4 regions of the Pseudomonas sp. H2_A10 genome follow, and region 4 is predicted to be linked to each of the others. Evidence: predicted binding sites of a transcription regulator. Region 4 holds the regulator's gene; each other region holds the start of a gene.
The links. The regulator sigma-54, encoded in region 4, starts transcription at its own class of promoters, with help from an activator protein. The targets are predictions, from matches to a motif close to ANTGGCATNNANNTTGCTNT.

Region 1 (4,193 bases), 2.4 Mb from region 4:
ACTATCTGCGCAAACTGGTGGATGAGGGTAAGAAGCCGGAAGAAGAATTCTTGATGATGATTTCCGACATCGAGATGCCGGAAATGGATGGCTACACTCTCACGGCCGAAATACGCAGCGATCCACGCATGCAAAAATTGCATATCGTCCTGCATACTTCGTTGTCGGGTGTATTCAATCAGGCGATGGTCAAGAAAGTCGGTGCCGATGACTTCCTGGCCAAATTCCGTCCTGATGACCTGGCATCCCGGGTGGTCGACCGGATCAAGGCAGCAGAATAATAATAGCCAGGGGCTTTTTCCCTGGCGGTCATACGATTTTAGAGGCGGTATCAGTGTCTACAGGTAATTTGGATTTTGAGCAGTTCCGGGTCTTCCTGGAAAAAGCCTGTGGGATATTGCTCGGTGAAAACAAGCAATACCTGGTATCCAGTCGTCTTAACAAACTAATGGAGCAGCAGGGTATCAAGTCCCTGGGTGAGTTGGTTCAACGGATCCAGGGCCAGCCGCGCAGTGGGCTCAAAGAGATGGTGGTCGATGCCATGACCACCAACGAAACCCTGTGGTTTCGTGACACCTACCCCTTTGAGGTGCTCAAGAGCAAGGTGCTGCCGGAGGCTATCAAGGCCAGCCCGGGCCAGCGTCTGCGCATCTGGTCGGCGGCCTGTTCTTCGGGGCAGGAGCCGTATTCCATCTCGATGTCCATCGATGAGTTCGAGCGGACCAACATCGGGCAATTGAAGGCCGGTGCGCAAATTGTCGCCACCGATCTGTCCGGCACCATGCTCACCAACTGCAAGACCGGTGAGTACGACAGCCTGGCCCTGGGCCGTGGTTTGTCCCAAGACCGGTTGCAGCGCTACTTCGAGCCTAAAGGCGCCGGGCGCTGGGCGATCAAGGCGCCGATCAAAAACCGCGTGGAGTTTCGCTCGTTCAACCTGCTCGACAGCTACGCCAGCCTGGGCAAGTTCGACATGGTGTTTTGCCGCAACGTGCTGATCTACTTCTCGGCCGAGGTGAAGAAAGACATCCTGTTGCGCATCCATGGCACGCTCAAGCGTGGCGGCTACCTGTTCCTGGGTGCTTCCGAAGCGCTGAACGGCCTGCCGGATCACTTCCAGATGGTGCAGTGCAGCCCCGGCATCATTTACCAGGCCAAATAACCGGCGCTTTAAAAACAAAAACGGGAGACCTTTGCAAAGTCTCCCGTTTTTTATTCGCGCAAAATCGCTGCCGGTCCTCATCAACAGCGCTCAGGGCGTGGTGCTCATTTGGAGGGGCCCCAGGGACAGGCCATGTTGCCCGCTGGGCACTGTTGCGTTGAAGATGCCGAGTCGCACGGTTCCCGTCGTGGCGGCGGTAAATGTTCCTGTTCCGATTTGGCGTCGGGCATCGGTAATAGTGGTGACGTCAGGCCCGATCCGGCTGCCGTTTATCGTCATGTGCAGGGTCGACCCGTCGCTGACGGCTGTACTTCCCGTCACCTCGAAGCTGCAGTTATAGGTGCGTCCTGCCGTTACCGGAACTGCACGGGTGATGATGTGGGAGCTGGTGGCCTGATTGTTGAACTGGTTAACGACCACGCGGCTACCGATCACGCTTAGCCGCGACACATAGACGCCTTGTGCTACCCAGCCTTGAAAGGTGCCGTCGCTGAAGTCCCATGACTGGTCTGGTGGCACCACAATGGGCAGGCGACCGATGTTTACTCTCGCCTCCCCTGCAGTGGAATACAGCCCTCCACGCAGGATGCGGGCCCGCAACTGGACTTCGGTGCCCGCACTGGCGATGACAATGTTCGTGGGAATCAGAATCCGCAGCGAAGCGGTGCTGTGGGCAATATTAAAGCTTTGATTGTGCGTGCCACCAAGAACGGTGCTGTTGAGGCTCAAATAGAAATAATCGGCTGGCTGCATAGGAAAATCCAACCTCAGTATGGCGACGTCGCCGCTCAGTCGGGCAGGGTCAAGATTCGGGATCGGCTGTGTCGAATCCTGTTCGACAAACCTGGGGGCCGGGATTATCAACATGTCGAGCCTCTGCGTTGTGCTTAAGGGGGTCGGTTGATAAAGTATCAAAGCCTACGCGTGTCGCAATTGTCATAAATAACAGTACGGACAAACGGTTAAATACCCCGGCCCCCTGCGCACACCGTTTATAGCCCTCCACTCGCAAGCGGCAAGCCCGATTGCCGCTTTACTGGCGCTACGCGGAAATCGCTTGCCGCTTTTCTGGCATCACCGCCGGCAACATTGCCGCAAGCCCTTGAAATTCGGGCTCTGCTCAGGTTGGCATGCACCTTGCTATAGTCCTGTTAACGAACAGCAGGTCAGCCTAAAGGTTTCCGCCATGAGCATCAGCTTCGATAAAGCGCTCGGTATCCACGAACAAGCCCTGGGCTTCCGCGCCCAGCGTGCCGAAGTCCTGGCCAACAACATTGCCAACGCCGACACCCCGAACTACAAGGCTCGGGACCTGGACTTCTCCGCTGTGCTCGCTGCACAGCAGGACAAGACCAAGAACGGCACCTTCGCCTTGAACATGACCAACAACCGTCATATCGAAGCGCAAGGCCTGAGCAGTGGTGACGAGTCGTTGCTGTATCGCACGCCGATGCAGCCATCGATCGACCAGAACACCGTCGACGCCCAACTGGAGCAATCGGCTTATGCCGAGAACTCGGTGAACTTTCAGGCCAGCTTTACCCTGCTCAACAGCAAATTCAAAGGGCTGATGTCAGCCCTGCGTGGAGAGTAAGCCATGTCCCTGTCCAGTGTTTTCAATATTGCCGGCAGTGGCATGAGCGCCCAGACCACGCGCCTCAACACCGTCGCCAGTAACATCGCCAACGCCGAGACTGTGTCTTCGAGCATTGACCAAACCTATCGCGCCCGGCACCCGGTGTTCGCCACCATGTTCCAGGCCGGCCAGAACGGTGGCAGCGATTCGTTGTTCCAGGAACAGGACGCCGCCGGCAAAGGCGTGCAGGTACTCGGTGTGGTCGAAGACCAGAGCAACCTCGAAGCGCGCTACGAGCCTAACCACCCGGCAGCGAACGAAAAAGGCTACGTGTATTACCCGAACGTCAACGTGGTCGAGGAGATGGCCGACATGATCTCCGCCAGCCGCTCGTTCCAGACCAACGCGGAAATGATGAACACCGCCAAAACCATGATGCAAAAGGTCCTGACCCTGGGTCAGTGATAAGGGGCGCCAAATAATGGCCATCGTTGATACGTCTAACAACACGGCAGTCCAGGACCTGTTCAATTCCAAGGTCAAGACTGCAACGGACAACAGCAGCCTGGGTGATGCTTCCAAGACCGCGACGGGCAACCAGTCGCTGGGCAAGGACGCGTTCCTGCAACTGCTGGTGACCCAACTGAAAAACCAGAACCCGCTGTCACCCCAGGACAACGGTGCATTCGTGGCCCAGCTGGCGCAGTTCAGCAGCCTCGAAGGCATCAACACCCTGAACGACTCGGTGAATAACATCTCCAGCAACTTCAGCTCCTCGCAAGCGCTGCAGGCTTCTTCGCTGGTCGGGCGTTCGATCATCACCCAGACCGACAAGGCCCTGGTGGATACCAGCAAGAGCATGACCGGCTCGGTGGCCGTGACCGCGGCGACGGGTAACGTCACCGTCAAGATCACCGACAAAGACGGCAACCTGGTGCGCACCCTCGATTTGGGCGCCCAGAGTGCCGGTACGTCGGACTTTATCTGGGATGGCAAGAACGGCAACGGCGAGGTCGCCCCAGCCGGCACCTACACCTTTGCGGCCACGACCAAGAATGACAAGGGCGACGCAGTGGCCCTGGCAACATCGCTGCCGGCAACCGTGACCAGCGTGACGTTGAGCAAGACCGGCGGCGAAATGCTGCTGAACCTTGCAGGTGGCATGGGCAGCGTGAAGCTGTCGCAAATTCAGACTATTGGTACATAGAGCCGGCTAGATACGGCAGAGGGAGAGAAACATGTCTTTTAACATCGGCCTTAGCGGCCTCTATGCGGCCAATAAACAACTGGACGTGACCGGCAACAACATCGCCAACGTCGCGACCACCGGCTTCAAGTCGTCCCGTGCGGAATTCTCCGACATCTATGCCGCGTCCAAACTGGGTACCGGCCAGAACAGCATCGGCAACGGCGTGAACCTGGCGGCGGTGTCCCAGCAATTCACCCAGGGTGACG
Region 2 (4,193 bases), 570 kb from region 4:
GATGTTGATGTGGTAGCCGTTCCAGTTGATAGCGGTGTTTTTTGCCAGGATGGTAATACCGCGCTCTTTTTCCTGGTCGTTGGAGTCCATCACGCGCTCGTCGTTGAGCTCGTTGCGCTCCAGGGTGCCGGATTGACGCAGGAGTTTGTCTACCAGGGTGGTTTTACCATGGTCAACGTGAGCAATGATGGCGATGTTACGTAGATTTTCGATCACTTGTGTATCTCGATCAGAGGATTCGGTGTGCTGACAGGTCGTGGCAGCGATTTACAGTAGAGTCAGGCCTTGCCGTTACAGCTTGACGGCAGAGTCGGGGGGCCGGTGACGCAGGCCACAGGCAAACAGCCCCGGGCTCTTAGCTCGGTCGATAAACGCGCACATTGGCATGCCCCTCACTGAGCAAATGGTGGGCATGCAGGCGACTCATCACGCCTTTGTCGCAATACAGCAGGTACTGACGGCTGTCATCCAGTTCCTTGAAACGCGCGTTCAATGCATAGAACGGCAGCGTTTGTACGTCGATGCCGGCGATTTCCAGCGGCTCATCTTCCGCGGCATCCGGGTGACGGATGTCGATGACGATCTGGCCGGCCAGGGCTTCGCTGACTTCTTCGATCTGCACATCCTGGCCCAACTCGTCGATAACACGATCGATCGGTACCAGCTTGGCGTTCTCGAGCGCACGCTCCAGAATCGCCATATCAAACTGTTGTTCTTCGTACTCCACGCGGTTGCGCTTGGCGTGGGTCTTGGGGTTCACCGAGATGACCCCGCAGTACTCAGGCATATGCTTGGCGAAGTCGGCGGTGCCGATTTCTTCCGCCAAATCGATGATGTCCTGCTTGTGGCTGGCGATCAGCGGGCGCAGCACCAGCTTCTCGGTCACGCAGTCGATCAGCGACAGGTTCGGCAGCGTCTGGCTGGAAACCTGGGAAATCGCTTCGCCGGTCACCAGCGCGTCGATCTGCAATTGATCGGCGATACGGGAGGCCGCGCGCAACATCATACGCTTCAATACCACGCCCATATGACTGTTATCGACTTTGCCGAGAATTTCGCCCAGCACTTCCTCGAACGGTACGCTCACAAATAGCACGCGTTGGGAGCTGCCGTACTTCTTCCAGATAAAGTGCGCAACTTCCATCACGCCCAATTCGTGTGCGCGCCCACCCAGGTTGAAGAAGCAGAAGTGGCTCATCAGGCCGCGGCGCATGATCTGGTAGGCCGCCACCGTGGAATCGAAACCGCCGGACATCAGCACCAGGGTCTGTTCCAGGGCGCCGAGCGGGTAGCCGCCGATGCTGTTGTGCTGGCTGTGGATCACAAACAACCGTTGGTCGCGAATTTCCATGCGCACTTCAATTTGCGGCGCTTTCAGGGAAATTCCAGCGGCGCCGCACTCGCGACGCAGCTTGCTGCCGACGTATTTCTCCACGTCCATGGAGCTGAACGGGTGCTTGCCGGCACGCTTGCAGCGCACCGAAAAAATCTTGCCTTCAAGGTTGTCGCCAAAATGCAGTTTGCATTTTTCGGTGATGTCGTCGAAGTCGCCCAGCGCGTACTCGTCAACCTGCAGGAAGTGTGCGATGCCCGGCATGCAGCTCAGGCGCTCGGTCATATCCTTCAAGGCTTTGGCGTCGGTCAGGCGGGTTTCCAGCTCGAGGTTGTCCCACACGCCATTCACCACCACAGCCGGGTCCAGATCTCGGAGCACGGCACGGATGTTCTTGGCCAATTGACGGATAAAACGCATCCGTACCGGTCGGCTCTTGATGGTGATTTCGGGGAAGACTTTAACGATTAATTTCATGGAAACAGCGCGCGCCGGGCCTGCTGAAAAAGGGGGGCGCGGATTATAGCGGAAATCGCTCAAGGTTTAACCAGTTAATATGCACTCACACCGCAACGCACTAAAGCGGTGCATTTGCATGCGCATGCGCCACATTGCAGTGCGCTATTTTCGGGCTTTTGTCGCTGCGCACCTTTATAGGGTCGCTTTTGGCGCAAAAAACCCATGTTGGCGCACTGGCATGCAATTTGCTCTCTTGTGAGGCAGGTTGCCATGGCGGACTATCCGCGCCGGCATCACCCACATTCTAAGGGCTAACTCCACTACCCCAGCCCGAAGCCACCCGGAGGACACTATGTCGAAGTCGGTTCAACTCATCAAAGATCATGACGTTAAATGGATTGATCTGCGCTTCACGGACACCAAAGGCACTCAGCACCACGTGACCATGCCGGCTCGCGACGCGCTGGATGATGCTTTCTTCGAAGAAGGCAAAATGTTCGACGGTTCCTCCATTGCCGGCTGGAAAGGCATCGAAGCCTCCGACATGATCCTGATGCCGGACGACAGCACTGCCGTCCTTGACCCGTTCACCGAAGACCCAACCCTGATCATCGTCTGCGACGTGATCGAGCCTTCGACCATGCAAGGCTACGATCGCGACCCACGTGCGATCGCCAAGCGCGCCGAGGAATACCTGAAGTCGACCGGTATCGGCGACACCGTATTCGTAGGCCCGGAACCAGAGTTCTTCATCTTTGATTCGGTCAAGTTCAAGTCCGACATCTCCGGTTCCATGTTCAAAATCTTCTCCGAGCAAGGCTCGTGGATGTCCGACCAGGACGTGGAAGGCGGCAACAAAGGCCACCGTCCAGGCGTCAAAGGTGGCTACTTCCCGGTTCCGCCGTTCGACCACGACCACGAAATCCGTACCTCCATGTGCAACGCCATGGAAGAAATGGGCCTGGTCATCGAAGTTCACCACCACGAAGTGGCGACTGCCGGCCAGAACGAAATCGGCGTGAAGTTCAACACCCTGGTAGCCAAGGCTGACGAAGTCCAGACCCTGAAGTACTGCGTACACAACGTAGCTGATGCCTACGGCCGTACCGCTACCTTCATGCCTAAGCCACTGTACGGCGATAACGGTTCGGGTATGCACGTTCACCTGTCCATCGCCAAAGAAGGCAAGAACACCTTCGCCGGCGAAGGTTATGCCGGCCTGTCCGACACCGCCCTGTACTTCATCGGCGGTATCATCAAGCACGGTAAGGCCCTGAACGGCTTCACCAACCCGTCGACCAACTCCTACAAGCGTCTGGTCCCAGGTTTCGAAGCACCGGTGATGCTGGCCTACTCGGCTCGCAACCGTTCCGCCTCGATCCGTATTCCTTACGTGTCCAGCCCACGCGCTCGCCGTATCGAAGCGCGCTTCCCTGATCCGGCAGCCAACCCATACCTGGCCTTCGCTGCGCTGGTCATGGCTGGCCTGGACGGCATCCAGAACAAGATCCACCCAGGCGATGCCGCCGACAAAAACTTGTACGACCTGCCGCCTGAAGAGGCCAAAGAGATCCCACAAGTGTGCGGCAGCCTGAAAGAAGCCCTGGAAGAGCTGGACAAGGGCCGTGCGTTCCTGACCAAAGGCGGCGTATTCAGCGACGACTTCATCGATGCCTACATCGAGCTCAAAAGCGAAGAAGAAATCAAGGTTCGCACCTTCGTACACCCACTGGAATACGAGCTGTACTACAGCTGCTGATCCGGTAGCGCTGCTTGACGCAGCGTGATGAAAAAGGCCTCCTTCGGGAGGTCTTTTTTTGCCCGGGAATTAACCCGAATCCCCCCTCCCTCCCACAAGGAGATCAGCATTGAAACGTCGACTTGCGTTCGCTTTAGTGTTTTTCAGCGCCAGTGCATTGGCTGCGCCCCCCACTCTTGAGCCGCTGCTCAACAGCATCGCCGAACGCCTGGAAATCGCCGACCAGGTGGCGCTGAGCAAATGGGACAGCAAAAAACCGGTGGAAGATAAGAAGCGCGAACAAGAAGTGATCGCCAGCGTTGTCGCCCAGGCGCCGAGCTACAAACTGGCACCCGCCGCCGCCGAGCAATTCTTCTCGGCCCAGATCGAGGCAAACAAGCTGGTGCAGTACACCCACCTGTCCGATTGGCAGTTCCAGGGCAAGGCACCCGACGATCCGCGCCCGGACCTGGTGAAGCAGATTCGCCCGCAGCTGGATCAATTGCAAACACGCCTGCTGCAACAACTGGCGGACTTCACCCCCCAACGTAGCGACCCGCAGTGCCCTCACTGGCTGACCGAAGCGGTGCATGAGCCGCTGAACGACCCGCTGCGGCAACTGGCGATGATCCGCGCCACGGCCGAGCTGTGTATTCGCACAGG
Region 3 (4,193 bases), 1.2 Mb from region 4:
GGATCGGTTCCGCTGAGATTACGCTGTGCAAAATGTGCGAGGGGGCCTACGCCAGACTCAAGTGATTGCTGGGGGCCGGTATTGCAAGGCCTCCTTGAGATGATCGCGGGTGATCGCCTGCACCTGATCCAAGTCCGCCAGAGTGCGTGCCACCTTGAGTAGCCGATGTGCTGCGCGCAGCGACAACGTCAGCCGCTCGCAGGCACCCTCCAGCCAGCTTTCATCGGCTTTCAGCAATTGGCAGTGCTCGCGCAGGCTCGGTAGATCAAGGAAGGCATTGGCGCAGCCCTGGCGCCGTTGCTGACGGTCCCTGGCTTCGGCCACGTGGGCCGAGGCTGTAGCCGTCGTGTCACCGGCCTGCCGGGTTGGATTCAACGCGGTTGTTTCACGTGCCACGGTAAGGTGCAGGTCGATTCGATCCAACAGCGGCCCGGAGAGCTTGTTTCGATACCGCTGGATTTGCTCCGGCGTGCAGCGACAGCGCCCACTGGGTTCGCCCATATAGCCGCAAGGGCAGGGGTTCATGGCCGCCACCAGTTGGAAGCGCGCCGGGAAACTCACTCGGTCGCGAGCGCGGGAAATCACGATATGTCCCGACTCCAGTGGCTCGCGCAGCACCTCCAGTACTTTGCGATCGAACTCTGGCAATTCATCCAGGAACAACACCCCGTGATGCGCCAGGGTAATTTCCCCTGGCTGCGGTTTCGAGCCGCCACCCACCAGCGCCGGGCCTGAAGCGGAATGGTGCGGCTGGCGAAACGGCCGGTGTGGCCAGTGGCTCAGCGGCGCGAGGCTGACCACCGATTGGATCGCCGCCACTTCCAGAGCCTCCTGTTCGCTCAGTGGCGGTAGCAAACCGGGCAGGCGGCTGGCGAGCAAGGTCTTGCCGGTGCCCGGTGGCCCGCTGAACAGCAGGTTATGCGCACCCGCCGCTGCGATCAGCAATGCACGCTTGGCGGCGAGCTGGCCCTGCACTTCGCTCAAGTCTGGGTAGGGCTTGTTCAGGTACAGCAAGCCATCGGATTTGTAGGGCTCAATCGGCACCTGCCCATTCAAGTGCGCTACCACCTGCAGGAGGTGATCCACCGCTATCACCTTCAACCCGCAAGCCAGGCAGGCCTCCTCGGCATTCGCCCGCGGCACTATCACGGTGCGCCCGGCCTTGCGCGCCGCCAATGCGGCTGGCAACACACCTTTGACCGCGCGCACTTCACCGGACAGCGCCAATTCGCCCAGGCATTCGACCTCATCGAGCATCAACGCCGGTACCTGCACGCTGGCCGCCAGAATCCCCAAGGCGATGGCCAAATCAAAGCGCCCGCCGTCCTTGGGCAGGTCGGCGGGCGCGAGGTTGAGGGTGATGCGGCGCGAGGGATATTGCAGGGCACTGTTGAGGATGGCGCTGCGCACGCGGTCCTTGCTTTCCTTGACGGCGGTTTCGGGCAGGCCCACCAGGGTCAGGGAAGGCAAGCCATTGGCCATGTGCACTTCTACGGTGACGGCGGGGGCTTCGACGCCGACCTGGGCGCGGCTGTGGACAATGGCGAGGGACATGCTCGTTCCTTGAAATGGGGGGCCGCTTCCTGCGGTTTTTCAAGGGTAGACGAGGTGGGGAAGAGCGAAGCGCGGAGGTTTTACAGAACGTATCCAGAGAAAAAGGTGACGCGCGTGTGGAGGGAGCCAGCCCCCTTCCACACGGGCTGCGTTTATTCAGCGGGTGGTGTTAACCGCGCTTCCAACTCCGCGACTTTCGCTTCCAGGCTCTCCAGCCGCGCACGCGTGCGGGCCAGCACCACCATTTGGCTATCAAACTCTTCTCGGCTTACCAGGTCGAGCTTGCTGAAGCCACTTTGCAGCAAGGCCTTGAACTGGCTTTCGATTTCATTGCGGGGCAGCGGGGTTTCGCCGCTGAACAGGCGAGAGGCATGGCCGCTCAGGGCGTCGAGGAGGTCTTTGGGCGCGAGCATGGGAAATATTCCGGAAAACTGTTGGCGGGCAGTGTATCACGCAGCGTCTATAGTCTTTTTCACGGCCTGCGGCGCACGCTTTTCGCGCATCGCGCCGGACGGCGGCGCACTGTTTTCGTGCGCATTGCGGCCGCCAGACAGCCCTGCGGGTGGGCTTAAGTGGGCAATGGACTGATTTCAGTGGTTTTTACGGAGCTGGCAAGGTTTCTGCTTAGACGATCATGACCCATGCACTGATGCAGTCGCTGTGACGAATGCAGTGCGCCGACGGATCAGGGGTACAGGTTTCGTCACCAGTGGTTAGCTGGCGTCGCAATGGCAACTGCCCTTGCGACGATGCGTTACAAAGCCAGGCACTGCGCTTAGACTTGAGACGGGTTTGTTTTCCTGGGGCAAGTCCACCAATTCGGGAGAGAGTTTTCATGAAGCTAGTCACTGCCATCATCAAGCCGTTCAAGTTGGACGATGTACGCGAGTCACTGTCCGAGATCGGCGTGCAGGGCATTACCGTTACTGAGGTCAAGGGCTTCGGTCGGCAGAAGGGTCACACCGAGCTGTATCGCGGCGCGGAATACGTAGTCGATTTCCTGCCGAAGGTGAAGATCGATGTCGCCATTGACGACAAGGATCTTGACCGGGTTATCGAGGCGATAACCAAGGCGGCCAACACCGGCAAGATCGGTGACGGCAAGATCTTCGTGGTCAATCTGGAACAGGCGATTCGCATCCGTACCGGCGAAACCGATACCGACGCAATCTAAGCCGCCAAACCCCAACGCCCCAGGAGAAAACAATATGACTCTGCGTAAATTCGCAGGGCTCGGAGCCCTGTTGTCCATCGTAATGCCAAGCCTGGCCATGGCGGCAGACGAAGTGGCTGCTCCAGTCCTCAACTCCGGCGACACCGCCTGGATGCTGACCGCCACCGCACTGGTGCTGTTCATGACCATCCCGGGCCTGGCGCTGTTTTACGGCGGCATGGTCCGCTCCAAGAATATTCTGTCGGTGATGATGCAGTGCTTCGCCATCACTGGCCTGATCAGCATCCTGTGGGTCATCTACGGTTACAGCATCGCGTTCGATACCACCGGTATGGAGCAGGGCGTAGTCAACTTCAATTCCTTCTTCGGCGGCATGGGCAAGGCGTTCCTGGCGGGTGTCACTCCGGCCAGCATCACCGGGCCTGCGGCGCTGTTCCCGGAAGCGGTGTTCATCACTTTCCAGATGACCTTCGCCATCATCACCCCGGCGCTGATCGTCGGTGCGTTCGCTGAGCGTATGAAGTTTTCCGCAATGCTGATTTTCATGGGCATCTGGTTCACGCTGGTCTATGCGCCGATCGCGCACATGGTCTGGAGCGGCAACGGTGGCCTGATGTGGGACTGGGGCGTGCTGGACTTCGCCGGCGGCACCGTGGTGCACATCAACGCCGGTGTGGCCGGCCTGGTAGCTTGCCTGGTACTCGGCAAGCGCAAGGGCTTCCCGACCACACCGATGGCCCCGCACAACCTCGGTTACACCCTGATCGGTGCGGCCATGCTGTGGATCGGCTGGTTCGGCTTCAACGCCGGCTCGGCTGTGGCGGCCAACGGCACTGCGGGCATGGCGATGCTGGTGACTCAGATTGCAACTGCCGCTGCGGCGCTGGGCTGGATGTTCGCCGAGTGGATCACTCACGGTAAGCCAAGCGCACTGGGCATCGCCTCGGGTGTGGTGGCTGGCCTGGTCGCGATCACGCCGGCCGCCGGCACCGTGGGCCCGATGGGCGCACTGATCATCGGCCTGGCGGCGGGTGTGGTGTGCTTCTTCTGTGCCACTACTCTCAAGCGCAAGCTGGGCTACGACGATTCCCTGGATGCCTTCGGCGTACACGGCATTGGCGGTATTCTCGGCGCGATCCTTACCGGTGTATTCGCAGCCCCTTCTCTGGGCGGTTTCGGCACCGTGACTGATATCGCGGCTCAAGTCTGGATCCAGTGCAAAGGCGTCGGTTTCACCGTGATCTACACGGCCATCGTCACCTACATCATCCTGAAGGTGCTGGACATGGTCATGGGCCTGCGTGTCAGCGAAGAGGAGGAGGCTGTTGGCCTCGACCTGGCGCAACACAACGAACGCGGCTACAACTTGTAAGTACGCGAAAAAAAGATGCCCGGCTTGCCGGGCATTTTTTTGTCTGGCGTTTGTCAGTCATAACAAGCTGTGCCGGTTTTGCGTCGAGTTTGT
Region 4 (4,193 bases):
GTGCAGTACGAAATGACCTCGGACAAGGTCGAGCATTTGAAGACGACCGAAGTCACCCTGCTGACCAATCCGGACCTGAACCTGTATCGCGGCACTGAGTTTCCGTGGCACGTCACCAGCAAGCGTGGCGAGGTGAACCCGGACGGTACCGAGGTAGAACTGATTGATTCGGTGCGTGTTGCACGCACTGACGCCCAGAAACGCGACACGGTGATTACTACCAGTCGCATGACCGTATTCCCGCAGAAGCAATATGCGCAGACCGAGCAAGACGTTAGAATCGACGGCGCTGGCGGTGTATCGACTGGCAAGGGAATGAAAGCGTATTTGAAAGAAAGCAGGATACACCTGCTATCGAACGTAAGAGGACAGTATGAGGCTCGTTAAAACTCTCCCTATTTTGCTCAGTCTGGGCGCAGCACTGGGAAGCGTGAGCGCCTGGGCTCTGCCGAACGATAGCCAGCAGCCGATCCACATCTCGGCTGACGATGCGCAACTGGATGACAAGCAAGGTGTAGCGACCTACACCGGCGGCGTGATCATTACCCAGGGGTCGATGAAGATCACCGGCAATACCGTGACACTGACGCGCACCCCAAACGGTGATATTGACGTCGTGACCTCGGTGGGCAACCTGGCTTACTTCGAACAGAAGCAGTCGGCTACCGATACAGGCCCGATGAAGGGCTACGGCAAGACCATCCAGTACCATGCCCAGCAGAACCGCATTGTATTGATCGACCAGGCCAAGGTGCTGAGCCCCGATGGCAACTCCACGGAAGGTGAAAAAATCACCTATGACACCGTGAAGCAGATCGCCAACGCCGGTCGAGCCAATGGCAACAAGGTAACTGCGCCACGTCCGCGTATCGACATGGTTATCCAGCCGAAGAAGAAGGCCGAGTAATGGCAACCCTGAAAGCCCAGCATCTGGCCAAGGCCTATAAAAGCCGTCAGGTCGTGCGCGACGTCAGCCTGTCGATCGACAGCGGCCAGATCGTCGGCTTGCTCGGCCCCAACGGCGCCGGCAAGACCACATGCTTCTATATGATCGTCGGCCTGGTCCAGGCAGATCAGGGTCGCGTACTGATCGACGACCTGGATGTCAGCCATCAGCCGATGCACGGCCGTGCTCGCGCCGGTATCGGCTATCTCCCGCAAGAAGCCTCGATCTTCCGCAAACTGTCGGTTGCCGACAACATCATGGCTATCCTTGAGACCCGCAAGGAACTCGACCGTGACGGCCGCCGCCAAGAGCTGGAAAGCCTGCTGCAGGAGTTCCACATCAACCACATTCGCGACAACCTTGGCATGAGCCTGTCCGGTGGCGAGCGTCGTCGCGTGGAAATCGCCCGCGCCCTGGCGACCGCGCCAAAGTTCATCCTGCTGGACGAACCGTTTGCCGGCGTCGACCCGATTTCGGTCGGCGACATCAAGCAGATCATCCATCACCTCAAGGCCAAGGGTATCGGCGTATTGATCACCGACCACAACGTGCGTGAAACCCTCGATATCTGCGAAACCGCGTATATCGTCAACGATGGCCAGTTGATCGCCGAAGGCGATTCCGCGACCATCCTGGCCAACGAACTGGTCAAGGAAGTGTACCTGGGTCACGAGTTCCGCCTGTAAAACCACCTGTATGAACAGGGGGTGGCAGGTCGTTTGTCCGAAGCGCGCGTACCAAAGAAAAACCTACGGTTTTTTTATTGTTACCGCGCTCTAGGCAAAGCCCTCGATATCAGGCATATAATTTGCTTATGTTTGGCGCTCACGCGCCCTGTCGTGGATGGCGCATTGCGCCGGCGAATAAGGTGTTAAGCCCCTGCCATGAAACCATCGCTAGTCCTGAGAATGGGCCAGCAGCTGACGATGACACCGCAGCTGCAACAGGCCATCCGCCTGCTCCAATTGTCGACCCTGGACCTGCAACAGGAAATCCAGGAGGCCCTGGAGTCCAATCCGATGCTCGAACGCCAGGAAGAAGGCGACGACTTCGATAATGCAGACCCGCTGGCCGACAACATCGAGCAAAAAACCAATTCCGACGTGCAGGAACCCTCCTACCAGGAAACCGCCCCAACGGTGGATAACCTTGAGGAAGGCGACTGGAACGAACGCATTCCCAACGAACTCCCGGTGGATACCGCCTGGGAAGACGTCTACCAGACCAGCGCGAGCAGCCTGCCCAGCAACGATGATGACGAGTGGGACTTCACCACCCGCACCTCCGCCGGCGAAAGCCTGCAGAGCCATCTGTTGTGGCAACTGAACCTCGCACCGATGTCCGACACCGATCGCCTGATCGCCGTCACGCTGATCGATTGCATCAACAACCAGGGTTATCTGGACGAGACGCTCGAGGAGATTCTGGAGGCCTTCGACCCTGAACTGGACATTGAGCTGGACGAAATCGAAGCCGTCCTGCACCGCATCCAGCAGTTCGAGCCTGCGGGCATTGGCGCCCGCTCCCTGAGCGAATGCCTGTTGCTGCAACTGCGCCAGCTGCCCGCCAAGACACCTTGGCTGGCTGAAGCCCAGCGCCTGGTCACCGATTACATCGACCTGCTGGGCAGCCGCGACTACAGCCAGTTGATGCGCCGCATGAAGCTCAAGGAAGATGACCTGCGCCAGGTTATCGAACTGGTGCAAAGCCTCAACCCGCGCCCGGGCTCGCAGATCGAGTCCAGCGAAGCCGAATATGTGGTCCCTGACGTGATTGTGCGCAAGGACAACGAACGCTGGCTGGTGGAATTGAACCAGGAGTCGGTGCCACGCCTGCGGGTCAACCCGCAATATGCCGGTTTTGTGCGCCGCGCCGACACCAGCGCCGACAACACCTTCATGCGCAACCAGTTGCAGGAAGCCCGCTGGTTCATCAAGAGCCTGCAGAGCCGTAACGAAACCCTGATGAAAGTTGCCACCCAGATCGTCGAGCATCAGCGCGGCTTCCTGGAATACGGCGACGAGGCGATGAAGCCTCTGGTGCTGCATGACATCGCCGAGGCGGTAGGCATGCACGAATCAACGATTTCACGGGTGACGACGCAAAAATTCATGCATACCCCACGGGGTATATATGAGCTCAAATACTTTTTCTCCAGCCATGTCAGCACCTCCGAAGGCGGCGAATGCTCGTCCACGGCGATCCGCGCGATCATCAAAAAACTGGTTGCCGCGGAAAATCAGAAAAAGCCGTTGAGTGACAGCAAGATCGCTGGTTTACTGGAGGCACAAGGCATTCAGGTCGCCCGTCGAACCGTCGCCAAGTACCGCGAGTCCCTTGGGATCGCGCCTTCCAGCGAGCGTAAGCGTTTGATGTGACGGGCGGGCCACAGCGTTCCAGTGGCAGGCGTCTTTGCCTGCCGCTTTATGCACTGGCAACGAAGGAGAAGCTGTATGCAAGTCAACATCAGTGGACACCAGCTGGAAGTCACCAAGCCCCTGCGTGAGTACACCGAGAGCAAGCTGAACAAGCTTGCGGGGCATTTTGACAAGATCACCAACGTGCAGGTCATCATGGAGGTCGATAAGCTCAAGCAGAAAATCGAGGCCACCCTGCACGTACCGAATGCCAAGCTCGTCGCCAATGCTGAGCATGAGGACATGTACGCGGCGATTGACTCGCTCTACGACAAGCTGGACCGCCAACTCATAAAGCATAAGGAAAAGAATCTGCACCTGATGCAAGGTACAGGTCGTTAACTCTCCCCCCATGATCCGACTTGAAACCATCCTGACCCCCGGCCGTTCCCTCGTGAACGTGCCGGGCGGCAGCAAGAAAAAAGCCCTTGAACAAATTGCCAACCTGATCGCCCGCGAAGTGCCGGATCTGGAGATGCAAGTTGTCTTCGAGGCACTGGTTGCCCGTGAAAAACTCGGTTCCACCGGTTTTGGCAACGGCATCGCCATTCCTCACTGCCGCCTCAAAGGCTGTGACACCCCCGTGAGCGCCCTGCTGCATCTGGAAGCTCCGATCGATTTTGACGCCATCGACGGCGCCCCGGTTGACCTGCTATTTGTGCTGCTGGTCCCGGAAGCCGCCACCGATGCGCACCTGGAACTGCTCCGGCAGATCGCCAGCATGCTCGACCGCAAGGAGGTACGCGACAAACTGCGCAGTGCCAGCAGCAACGCGGCGCTGTATCAAGTTGTCCTGGATGAACAAAACGGGCAGTAATCATGCGTTTGAT

Region 1: a site for sigma-54 is predicted at 2,287-2,306, ahead of flgB (flagellar basal body rod protein FlgB). Genes of this name have one in related genera too.
Region 2: a site for sigma-54 is predicted at 2,025-2,044, ahead of glnA (glutamate--ammonia ligase). Genes of this name have one in related genera too.
Region 3: a site for sigma-54 is predicted at 2,162-2,181, ahead of glnK (P-II family nitrogen regulator). Genes of this name have one in related genera too.

Annotation. Positions count from the first base shown of each region.
Region 1 is NZ_CP162821.1:2,328,627-2,332,819, forward strand. It holds gene AB4O23_RS10885 (chemotaxis protein CheV) at 1-281, shown strand, start outside; gene cheR (protein-glutamate O-methyltransferase CheR) at 335-1,162, shown strand; gene AB4O23_RS10895 (hypothetical protein) at 1,253-2,029, opposite strand; gene flgB (flagellar basal body rod protein FlgB) at 2,349-2,756, shown strand; gene flgC (flagellar basal body rod protein FlgC) at 2,760-3,203, shown strand; gene flgD (flagellar hook assembly protein FlgD) at 3,220-3,945, shown strand; partial or broken gene flgE (flagellar hook protein FlgE) at 3,977-4,193, shown strand, end outside.
Region 2 is NZ_CP162821.1:516,945-521,137, forward strand. It holds gene typA (translational GTPase TypA) at 1-216, opposite strand, end outside; gene thiI (tRNA uracil 4-sulfurtransferase ThiI) at 356-1,810, opposite strand; gene glnA (glutamate--ammonia ligase) at 2,145-3,551, shown strand; gene AB4O23_RS02360 (chorismate mutase) at 3,661-4,193, shown strand, end outside.
Region 3 is NZ_CP162821.1:1,109,711-1,113,903, forward strand. It holds gene AB4O23_RS04995 (methyl-accepting chemotaxis protein) at 1-16, shown strand, start outside; gene AB4O23_RS05000 (YifB family Mg chelatase-like AAA ATPase) at 58-1,554, opposite strand; gene AB4O23_RS05005 (accessory factor UbiK family protein) at 1,707-1,967, opposite strand; gene glnK (P-II family nitrogen regulator) at 2,390-2,728, shown strand; gene AB4O23_RS05015 (ammonium transporter) at 2,763-4,100, shown strand.
Region 4 is NZ_CP162821.1:5,952,165-5,956,357, forward strand. It holds gene lptC (LPS export ABC transporter periplasmic protein LptC) at 1-387, shown strand, start outside; gene lptA (lipopolysaccharide transport periplasmic protein LptA) at 374-907, shown strand; gene lptB (LPS export ABC transporter ATP-binding protein) at 907-1,632, shown strand; gene AB4O23_RS27705 (RNA polymerase factor sigma-54) at 1,831-3,324, shown strand; gene hpf (ribosome hibernation-promoting factor, HPF/YfiA family) at 3,400-3,705, shown strand; gene ptsN (PTS IIA-like nitrogen regulatory protein PtsN) at 3,716-4,180, shown strand; gene rapZ (RNase adapter RapZ) at 4,183-4,193, shown strand, end outside.